Regions from separate parts of the Trinickia sp. genome, predicted to be linked through region 1. Evidence: predicted binding sites of a transcription regulator. Region 1 holds the regulator's gene; each other region holds the start of a gene.

Region 1 (3,274 bases):
CGAAGCGATCGAGAAAATGAAAGCGGCCGACGTTACCGGCACGCCGCGCGTGGTCGAGACCAACCCGCTTCGCGACGATATTGCGCATACGATCTTGCGTGTCGCCGAGGAGTGGCCGGCCGATCTGATTGTCATGGGTACACATGGGCGGCGCGGGTTCCAACGCCTCATGCTCGGCAGCGTAGCGGAACGCTTCCTGCGCATTTCGTGCTGTCCGGTTCTCCTCGTTCCGGCCAGCGATGCGGCGGCCGGTGAAAGTTGAGTGCCGGCCCGACGGCACGGCGGCATCGATCCGGCACGCCGAGGCACCGACGAGCCGCGGACTCCCGTCAGAGTTTGCCCGTTGCGCCGCGGGCCACTTCATCGTGGCGCACGAGCAATACCGGCAGTTCCACCGAGCGCAGCAACGATTCGGCAACGCTGCCCAGCAACACGCGGCGCACGCCATGGCGACCATGCGTTCCAATGACGATGAGTTCCGCCTCACATTCCGCGGCGACGCGAGCAATGACCGAGGCCACGCTTTCGCCGTACGCGTCGACGACACGCGGCGTGCCCTCGACCCCTCCCGCCTTGAAGACTTCTTCGGCTTCCTCGAGCGCCGCGGTCGCCGCCTCGATCGCCTCGGGGCTCGCGCCCTCACCGCCCTGATAGACCGCACCAACGTCCACCAGTTGCGGTGCGTGCTCCACGACGCAGACCGCGACGATCGACGCGCCCGAAGCGCTGGCAATCTTTACGGCCTCGTCGAGCGCAAGACGCGCTGCGCGGCTGCCGTCGATGGCAGCCAGAATACGTGTGTACATGATGGTTCTCCGGGGCACAGGCCCACTGCATCGATCATTGATGCAATAAGTGTGCGACCCGCCAGGCCTGCGCGCCTTGATGCCGATCAACGAGCGATCGGGGGGCGTCGGCAGGCCTGACGAATGAGCCGATTCCTGGCGCGACCGTAGGAAAATGCTTACAAAGCGCCGTCGATACCTACCCCAGTTTCGTATCGCGCTGATATTTTTTTCGCGGGGCGCTGGCCATACTCACTGCCATGAAGGATCACGTGCGTGCTGCCGCGCGCGCGTCACTGGCGGAGGCCACCATGTTGCTCGAACTGGATTTCCCCCGACAAGAAGGCCCATCCCCGGCCCCGCAGGAGACGTCCGGGGGTGCCCACAGTCGAAAGCTACCGTCGCCTGCCAAGGAGGGCTGCGCGTCCTGCTCGCTGCGCTCGGCCTGCGTCCCGGATGGGTTGACCGCTCAGGAAATCGCGCGCTTCGATGCGATCGTCAACACGACGCGGACCATCAAGCGCGGCGAAGCGCTGTACCGTACCCACGATCCGTTCGAGAGCATTTATGCCGTGCGGGCCGGTTCGTTCAAGACCGTCGTCATGCACCGCGATGGCCGAGAGCAGGTCACGGGTTTTCACCTTGCGGGCGAAGTGCTCGGGCTCGACGGTGTCTGTGCCGAACGACACAGCAGCGATGCGATAGCCCTCGAAGACAGCAGCGTATGCATCATGCCTTATTCGCTACTCGAGTCGATGTGCACGGAATCGAAGCAGTTGCAGCGGCAAATGCTGCGCACGATGAGCAGCGAAATCGTGCGCGAATCGTCGCTGATGATGCTGCTCGGCACGATGAGCGCCGAGCAGCGCGTCGCCACGTTCCTGCTCAATCTATCGAGCCGCATGAAGGCGCGCGGCTACTCGGCCGCCGAATTCAACTTGCGCATGACGCGCGAGGAAATGGGCAATTACCTCGGCATGAAGCTCGAGACAGTCAGCCGTATGTTCTCCAAATTCCAGCGCGACGGGCTGCTCGAAACTCACGGCAAAAAAATCCGCATCGTCGATCTGACCGCGCTCGAAGCGGTTTGAGCCCGCCGATATACGCCCTGGGGTTGCGTCAATCGCCGGTCGTCAACACCGCGGCGCCGGTGAGGCGGCCCTCGCGCAAGTCGGACAGCGCCCGGTTGGCCTCGCGCAACGGATAGAGCGTCGTCTCGATGCGCAGCGGCACCTGGCCCGCGATCCGCATGAACGCGTGTCCATCTTCGCGCGTCAGATTTGCGACCGATACAAGGCGCCGTTCGCCCCAGAGCAGGTCGTACGGAAAGGACGGAATCGCGCTCATGTGGATGCCGCCGCAGACCACGATGCCGCCTTTGACGACGGCGGCCAGTGCGGCGGGCACGAGCGCACCGACCGGTGCAAAAATAAGTGCCGCGTCGAGCGGTTCGGGCGGTGCGGCATCGCTGCCGCCGGCCCAATGTGCGCCGAGTCGGCGAGCGAGCTGCTGCGCGGCCGCGTCGCCGGGCCGCGTGAACGCATAGACGATCCGCTGCTGATGGCTGGCCACTTGCGCCACGATGTGTGCGGCCGCTCCGAAACCGTAGATGCCGATGCGCCGGGCGTCGCCGGCCATCGCGAGCGTGCGATATCCGATGAGGCCCGCGCACAATAGCGGCGCGGCTTCCGCGTCGGAGTAACGAGCCGGTATGGGCAGACAATAGCGGCTATCCGCGGCAACCCACTCGGCATACCCACCATCGAGCGTGTAGCCCGTGAACGCCGGCCGATCGCACAGATTTTCTCGGCCGCCGCGGCAGTAGCGGCATTGCCCGCACGTATGGCCGAGCCAGGGCACCCCGACGCGCTCGCCCAGCCGGAATTCGGTGACGCCCTCACCCAGGCCCGCGACGACACCGACGATTTCGTGCCCCGGTACGACGGGCGTCTTGGGATGGGCCAATTCCCCGTCGACCACATGCAAGTCGGTGCGGCACACCCCGCATGCGCGAATGCGGATCAACAATTGCCCGGGGCCGGGCGTCGGATCCGGCAACTCGCGCTCGCTCAAGTGCGGGGACCGGCCGTCGAATACCATCGCGCGCACGTCGTTGTCTCCCGGTGCGAGTCAAGCGTCGTGAAAACGGAAAAACCCGCTATGCAGCAGCACCGGCTTCTTGCCGAGTTCTTGCAACAATTCGCGAGCGGCTCGTTCGATGGCATGCCGATGCTTTTCGAACGCCGCAAGGACATCCTCTTCCCGGAGCGACTGGGCGCCAAAGTGGTCTTCGAGCGCCTCCGCGGTAATTGCGCATTGGACGCGCTCGCCATCGACGAGCGCCGGGAACGCGAGCACCAGGTCGCGGCCGCAGTACTCCGGAGCCTCGATCGGAAAAGAGATATGCATAGCGCCCCCTTTGCGGCAACCGTGCCGCGGCGAATCCATCCGGCAACCTTACGACAAAAGGCGCGGACGTGCCACGCGCC
Region 2 (3,274 bases), on a different contig from region 1:
CGAGCCGCACGACTTTCTCTTCGCCGAGCGGCGAGACCACGCTGAGCTTGATCTGCCCGTAGACCACGGCATGCAAGCCCGAGCACACATCGCCGCAATGAAACGCCATCTCCTTGCGCGCGAGCTGCTGCTGTGTCGTGCCGAGCGCAATCCGATCGAGCTCGTTGCGCGACAGCTCGTTGAAGAGCGGCATTCTCGCCAGGAAATCCTGGACGCGAATCTTTGCTCTTTGCATTCGCATGCTCCATCGACCTAGATCAGTTTCGAATACGAGGCCGCGCCGGGCCGCCCAAGGTATTTGTCGAAGGTCATCGCAATGGCGCGCACGAACAAGCGCCCTTTCGGCAGCACGCGAATCGCGTCGTCGCCCACATCGATGAGCTGGGCCTCGCCGAGCGGGGCGAGCGCGGCGATCTCATCTGCGAAGTAGCGCGCGAATTCGATCCCGTGGCGCGCCTCTATCGCGCGAAACGAGAGCGGCATGCTGCACATCAGCGTCATGATGACGTCGCGACGCAGCAGGTCGTCGGGACTCAGCGTCAGCCCGCGCTCGACGGGCAAACGCTGCGCGTCCAAATGCCCGTAATACGACTTCACCGAGCGCGTCGATTGGCTATAGGCGCGACCGATCTTGCCGATTGCCGAGACGCCGAAGCCGACGAGGTCGCATTCGGCCTTCGTCGTATAGCCCTGGAAATTGCGGTGCAACGTCCCGTCGCGCAACGCGCGGCTCAGTTCGTCGCCGGGCTTCGCGAAGTGATCGAGGCCGACATAGACGTAGCCCGCATCGAGCAGCCGACGAGTCGCGTGCATGAAGATATGTAGCCTGTCTTCGGCAAGCAGGAGCTCGCTCGCGTCGATCAGCCGCTGCGCCTTGAAACGGTTCGGCAGGTGTGCGTAGTTATAAAGCGCGATCCGGTCGGGCGCGAGACGGATGACCTCGTCGAGCGTGCGATCGAAGCTTGCGACGGATTGCCGCGGCAGCCCGTAGATGAGATCGACATTGATCGATTCGAACCCCGCATCGCGGCTCGCCGCCAACGCGCGTTCGACCATGTCGAGCGGCTGGATGCGATTGACGGCATGCTGCACGGCGGGATCGAAATCCTGCACGCCGAAGCTCGTGCGATTGAAACCCAGGGATGCGAGCGACGAAAGCGTGTCTGCCGTGACGGTGCGCGGATCGATTTCGATGCCCATTTCGGCGTCGGGCTCGAAGGCGAAGTGGCGATGCAACGCATCGACGAGGCGCCCCAGCTCCGTCATGCTGAAAAACGTCGGCGTGCCGCCGCCCAGATGCAGTTGCGCAGTAGATCGATTACCGCCGAGCTGCGGCGCAACCATCGCGATCTCGCGTAGCAGGTAGTCGAGGTACTCCGCTGCGCGACCGTGTTCGCGTGTAATGACCTTGTTGCAGGCGCAGAAATAGCACAGCGACTCGCAAAACGGCAGATGGGCATAGATCGATAGCGGCGCGGCGGCGGCCGTGTCGGCGCGCTCGGCCAGATGGCGGCGATACGTCGCCTCGTCGAACCCCGGCACGAAGCGGTCGGCCGTCGGATAAGAGGTATATCGCGGACCGGCGTTGTCGAAACGACGGATCAACGCTTCCGATATTTCGAGGCCGGCGAAGCGGCCGAAGTCCGGCTCGGCAACGCTCGCTGATGCTGCGTGGCTTTGCGCCGAATGAGCTGACATATCCCTTTCCCGTCGAAGTGCATGGCCCGGCGGCAATGCCGACCTTCGACCATTATCGAATCGCCGGTCACGGCAAACTTGATGTATGTCATCAATCTTCGGTTTCTCCCTCGCTCGCGCAACCCAACGTGGGTATGACTTCACGCCCGAATGCCGCCACAAAAGACATACAATGAATCGCCTTTATAGGCTTGGCTATGAGACTGACGGACTTCACCGATTACAGTTTGCGCGTACTGATGTATGCGGCCGTTCGCTCGGACGAGCTTGTCACGATCGCTGAGCTTTCCGAGGTGCTCGGCATTGCACGCGGGCACCTTCGTCAAGAGCGTGCTGGACCAATACACGCTCGCGGACATCGCCGCGGAGCAGGCCAAGCTGTCGCGCGTGCTGGGGTTGGCGGCGCGGGAGCAGCCGCTCGTGCGGCTTGCACGTAAATCGCATGCGTGAGATACGTGCGGCCCGACCGCAGCGGCGCATGGCGCGCGTAGTAGCGCTCGCCCCCCTTGCCAAGGCAGGCCCCCGTTTTACATGCCCGCTTCCCCACCCGAAAACGATGCCGCCCGCCCCGCCAGCGCGGCGACGACCACGACGAGTTCCAGCGGATCGATGGGTTTCGCCAAGTGCGTCTGGAATCCCGCGAGCAACGTTCGCCTGCGGTCCTCGCTGCGTGCGAATGCCGTCAGCGCGGCGGCCGGCGTCACGCGCCCGCGCGGCGCTTCCCACGTCCGCAAGCGGCGAATGAATTCATAGCCGTCCACACCCGGCATGCCGATGTCGCTCACGATCACATCGGGCGGCGCCTCGATACAGGCTTCGAGCGCGTCGAGCGCATGCCCGAACGCGCGCGTCTTGGCGCCGCGCTCCTCGAGCACACGGCACACGAGGTCGCGTGCGTCGGGCTCGTCCTCCACGATGACCACCTGCAAGCCCGCCAGCGCGGGCGGCGTCACATCCGGCAACGGTTCGTCGAGCGGGGTATGAGCAAGCTTGGCGACGCTCGCCGGCAAGCGCACGACAAACGCCGCACCCATGCCTGCGCCATCGCTGCGCGCCTCGATGCGCCCGCCATGCATTTCGACGAGCTGCCGGGCAATCGAGAGTCCGAGCCCGAGCCCCCCGTGCTGCCGCGCGATGCTCGAGTCCTCCTGGCAAAAACGCTCGAACACATGCGGTAGAAACTCGGGCGTGATGCCCTGACCGTTATCGGCCACCGTCAGTTCGACCTCATCGTCGATACGGCGTAGCGCGACCTCGACGCTGCCGCCCTTGCCCGTGAACTTCACCGCATTCGACAGCAGATTCCAGACGATCTGCTGCAGCCTCGCGGGATCGCCAAGCATCGCGGCGTCGGGTTCGAGCGCAGGCACGATGACAATCTCTTTCGCGAGCGCGCCGGGACCGAGCGAGCGAATGACATATTCGACGAGATCGACGAGATCGACGCGCTCGACATCGAGACGCAGCTTGCCGGCGAGAATCCGCGAAAAGTCGAGCAGATCGTCGACCATCCGCGCCTGGGCGCGCGCATTGCGGTCGACCACCTCGAGCCCCTTGCGAACGGATTCGGACGCGC
Region 3 (3,274 bases), on a different contig from region 1:
GTGCTTGGGGCAAATCGAGAACGTTGGCGTGACGGTGATGTACGGGAGCGAGAAGCGGCTCAGCGTACGCTTGACGAGTTCGCGGCAGGCGTCGGCCGACGACAGCGGCTCCGTCATATAAAGATGCAGGACCGTGCCGCCCGTGTATTTGCGCTGCAAGTCGTCCTGATGCTCGAGCGCCTCGAACGGATCTTCGGTAAAGCCGACCGGCAACTGCGACGAGTTCGTGTAGTACGGCATGTCGGCGGTGCCTGCTTGCAGGATGCCGGGATAGCGTTTGCGGTCTTCCCTGGCGAAGCGGTATGTCGTACCCTCGGCCGGCGTGGCCTCGAGGTTGTACATATGCCCGGTCTCTTCCTGGAACGCGAGCATCTTCGCGCGGACCCGATCGAGCAGGCGGACAGCGAAGGTATGTCCCCAGTCGGTCGTCAGATCGTGCGCGTCGGCCGAGAAGTTGCGGATCATCTCGTTGATGCCGTTGACCCCGAGCGTGGAGAAGTGATTGCGCAGCGTGCCGAGGTAACGCTTCGTGTACGGAAAGAGGCCGTTATCCATCAGTTGCTGAATCACGCGTCGTTTGATTTCCAAACTCTCCTTGCCGAGTTCGAGCAACGCGTCGACGCGAGCCATGAGCGCACCTTCGTTGCAGGCATAAAGATGGCCGAGCCGCGCGCAGTTCAATGTCACGACGCCGATCGATCCGGTCTGCTCGGCCGAGCCGAACAGGCCGTTGCCGCGCTTGAGCAACTCGCGCAGATCGAGCTGCAGCCGGCAACACATCGACCGGATCATGTTCGGTTTCAATTCCGAGTTGATGAAGTTCTGAAAATACGGCAGGCCGTAGCGCGCGGTCATCTCGAACAATCGCGTGGCGTTCGGACTGTCCCAATCGAAGTCGGCCGTGATGTTGTAAGTCGGAATCGGAAACGTGAAGACGCGTCCTTTCGCGTCGCCCGCTTGCATCACTTCGATGTAGGCACGATTGATCATGTCCATCTCGGCCTGCAGATCGCCGTAGCGGAAGTCCATTTCCTTCCCGCCGACGACCGGCACTTGCTCGCGTAGATCTTCGGGGCACACCCAATCGAACGTGAGATTCGTGAACGGCGTTTGCGTGCCCCAGCGCGACGGCACGTTCAGGTTGTAGATGAGTTCCTGAACGTATTGGCGCACTTCCTCGTAGCTCAACCGATCCTTGCGCACGAACGGCGCCATGTAGGTGTCGAACGAGCTGAACGCTTGGGCGCCGGCCCATTCGTTTTGCTGCGTGCCCAGAAAGTTGACGATTTGCCCGACTGCGCTCGACATGTGTTTGGGCGGTGCCGCTTCCACCTTGCCGGGCACCCCGTTGAGCCCCTCGGTGAGCAGCGTGCGCAGCGACCAACCCGCGCAATAGCCCGAAAGCATGTCGAGGTCATGGATGTGCAAGTCGGCGTCGCGATGGGCCTGGCCGACGGCGGGCGGATAGACGTGGCTCAGCCAGTAGTTCGCGACGAGCTTGCCCGAGATGTTGAGGATCAGGCCGCCGAGCGAATAGCCTTGATTTGCGTTGGCATTGACGCGCCAATCGCGGCGTTCGAGATACTCCTCGATGGCGGAGGCCACGTCGACTTGCGGTTTGGCATGCCGTTGCGCCTGCGCGGCGTGTGCGTGGCGGCCGGCTTGAAGAAGGTGAGCGGGTATCGGTCCGTGGTCCATGTGAGCCTCGATGAGCACAATATATTGTGATGTTGCTCATCGTATGCACTACATATAGCGTGGTCAACGCCGCTCGCCTACATTCTTGCGTCTACTTGACCTGCGTTAAGTTATGAGCCGGCCGCGAGCATGGCGCGCGGCCGATTGCCCTTCGCCATTAGCCGCTGCAACCGCACGCGCCGGTTCCACCGCCTGCGCATCCGGCAGCCGACGCTTGCGCGGGCGCCGCGCTTTCGTTCGGCGCGAGCCTGATGCCGAAGTCGATCACGACACGCTCCGGTGTGCGCTCCACGTATTCGATGTGGACCTGATCGCCGTACCGCTGTTGCATTTGATTCAGCAGCGGCAGAGGATCATGGTCGTTGATGAAGCGCATGGTCTCCCCATGGTCGAGCGTTTCGAGCGCCCCGAAAATGGCGGCGTGGCGCAAGCGCTTCGCAATGCCGCGCACATCGAAGGCATAGGTCGTATTGGGATTGGCATTGGTCATTGCGGACTCCTGAGTGGAAGTGACATCGACGAGAACATGACGACGATGAACAGTGCCAGCGCCGCGGCGTTGCCGATTGCGCCGGCGCGGTGTAGCACAAATGCCTGCGCGAGCGCGCCGCCGATGCGCAGGGCGAGCGCCGCATGCAACGCAGCGAGCGGCAGATAGAAGAGAGGGCGATAACGCACGCGCAGCCGTGTGAGCGCCGGCAGGACGATCGGTGCGTGCCCGAGCGCCATCGACATGACGAAGCCGAGCGTGAGCGCATGCAGCGCCGCGTCGTGCCACGGATGCCCGGCGTCCCATGAACCGAACAAGCCGAGCACCCCGCTCAATGCGAGCCAGCCATAGCCCGACAACAGACAGACGGCAATAAAACGCGTGAGTCCGCGCTGACGCACGGTAACGCGCGCGACGTCATGGCGGGTCAGCCATAGTGCCAGTGCGACCAGCGCTGCGGAGAATGCGCGCAACGCGGGCTCCGGCGCATACGGCGAGGCACCGGCTGAGAGGAAGATGACGACGGCGATGGCGACGAACGTCACCCGCGCGCGCGGTGGGGTTCGCCGCATGCGCGTGAGCTCGAGTCTTTCGGCCGCGATCGTCAAGACGAGAAACGCCAGCCAATTCGGCACGGCCTGCAGCGGTGCCTGAGTCGCGAGCCACATAACGTTGCCTGCCCACCAACTCGACACGCCGAGCGCGAGCACGAAAAGATGCAATGCCGGCTGCCGGCGAAGCAACCCGGCCATGCTCGCAAGCGCGGCCGTCGCCGCGATGACCAGAAGAGCCTGGGCCCAGGCGGGCGGCGCGCCGGCCAGCAGCACGAGGCCCGCGGCGGCTGCGCACGCGGGGGCACAGAGGTGCTGGCCTGCCCGGAGCGCGACCGCGCGCTCGAGACTGACGACTGCGCCGAAGAAGACGGGCAGGACGAGCACACCGTGCCAAGCAGCGCTCGACAGCGCGTGGGGAGGCAGGGCGATGCCGAAGCGAGCGAGACCGGCTGCAATGCCGCATACGAACGCGACAGCGATGGAGCCTGCGAACGCGAGCCGCACGCCCGTTTGCGCGGCGCGCCTCCACGAT

Evidence for each region. The regulator FNR, encoded in region 1, switches genes on or off when oxygen is low (the NO sensors DNR and NnrR bind a similar motif). The targets are predictions, from matches to a motif close to TTGATNNNNATCAA.
Region 2: the regulator FNR is predicted to act here: its motif matches at 1,777-1,790, upstream of hemN (oxygen-independent coproporphyrinogen III oxidase).
Region 3: the regulator FNR is predicted to act here: its motif matches at 1,794-1,807, upstream of ACO1XS_RS11585 (ribonucleoside triphosphate reductase).

The regions. Positions count from the first base shown of each region.
Region 1 is NZ_JBMRBK010000079.1:175,520-178,793, reverse strand. Features, by position in the region: gene ACO1XS_RS22840 (universal stress protein) at 1-262, shown strand, start outside; gene ACO1XS_RS22835 (universal stress protein) at 330-806, opposite strand; gene fnr (fumarate/nitrate reduction transcriptional regulator Fnr) at 1,097-1,876, shown strand; gene ACO1XS_RS22825 (zinc-dependent alcohol dehydrogenase family protein) at 1,905-2,894, opposite strand; gene ACO1XS_RS22820 (DUF1488 family protein) at 2,916-3,194, opposite strand.
Region 2 is NZ_JBMRBK010000041.1:85,871-89,144, reverse strand. Features, by position in the region: gene ACO1XS_RS11560 (Crp/Fnr family transcriptional regulator) at 1-235, opposite strand, end outside; gene hemN (oxygen-independent coproporphyrinogen III oxidase) at 253-1,698, opposite strand; partial or broken gene ACO1XS_RS11550 (Rrf2 family transcriptional regulator) at 1,896-2,018, shown strand; gene ACO1XS_RS11545 (hypothetical protein) at 1,966-2,148, shown strand; gene ACO1XS_RS11540 (ATP-binding response regulator) at 2,226-3,274, opposite strand, start outside.
Region 3 is NZ_JBMRBK010000041.1:92,429-95,702, forward strand. Features, by position in the region: gene ACO1XS_RS11585 (ribonucleoside triphosphate reductase) at 1-1,698, opposite strand, end outside; partial or broken gene ACO1XS_RS11590 (DUF2249 domain-containing protein) at 1,946-2,188, opposite strand; gene ACO1XS_RS11595 (hypothetical protein) at 2,185-3,274, opposite strand, start outside.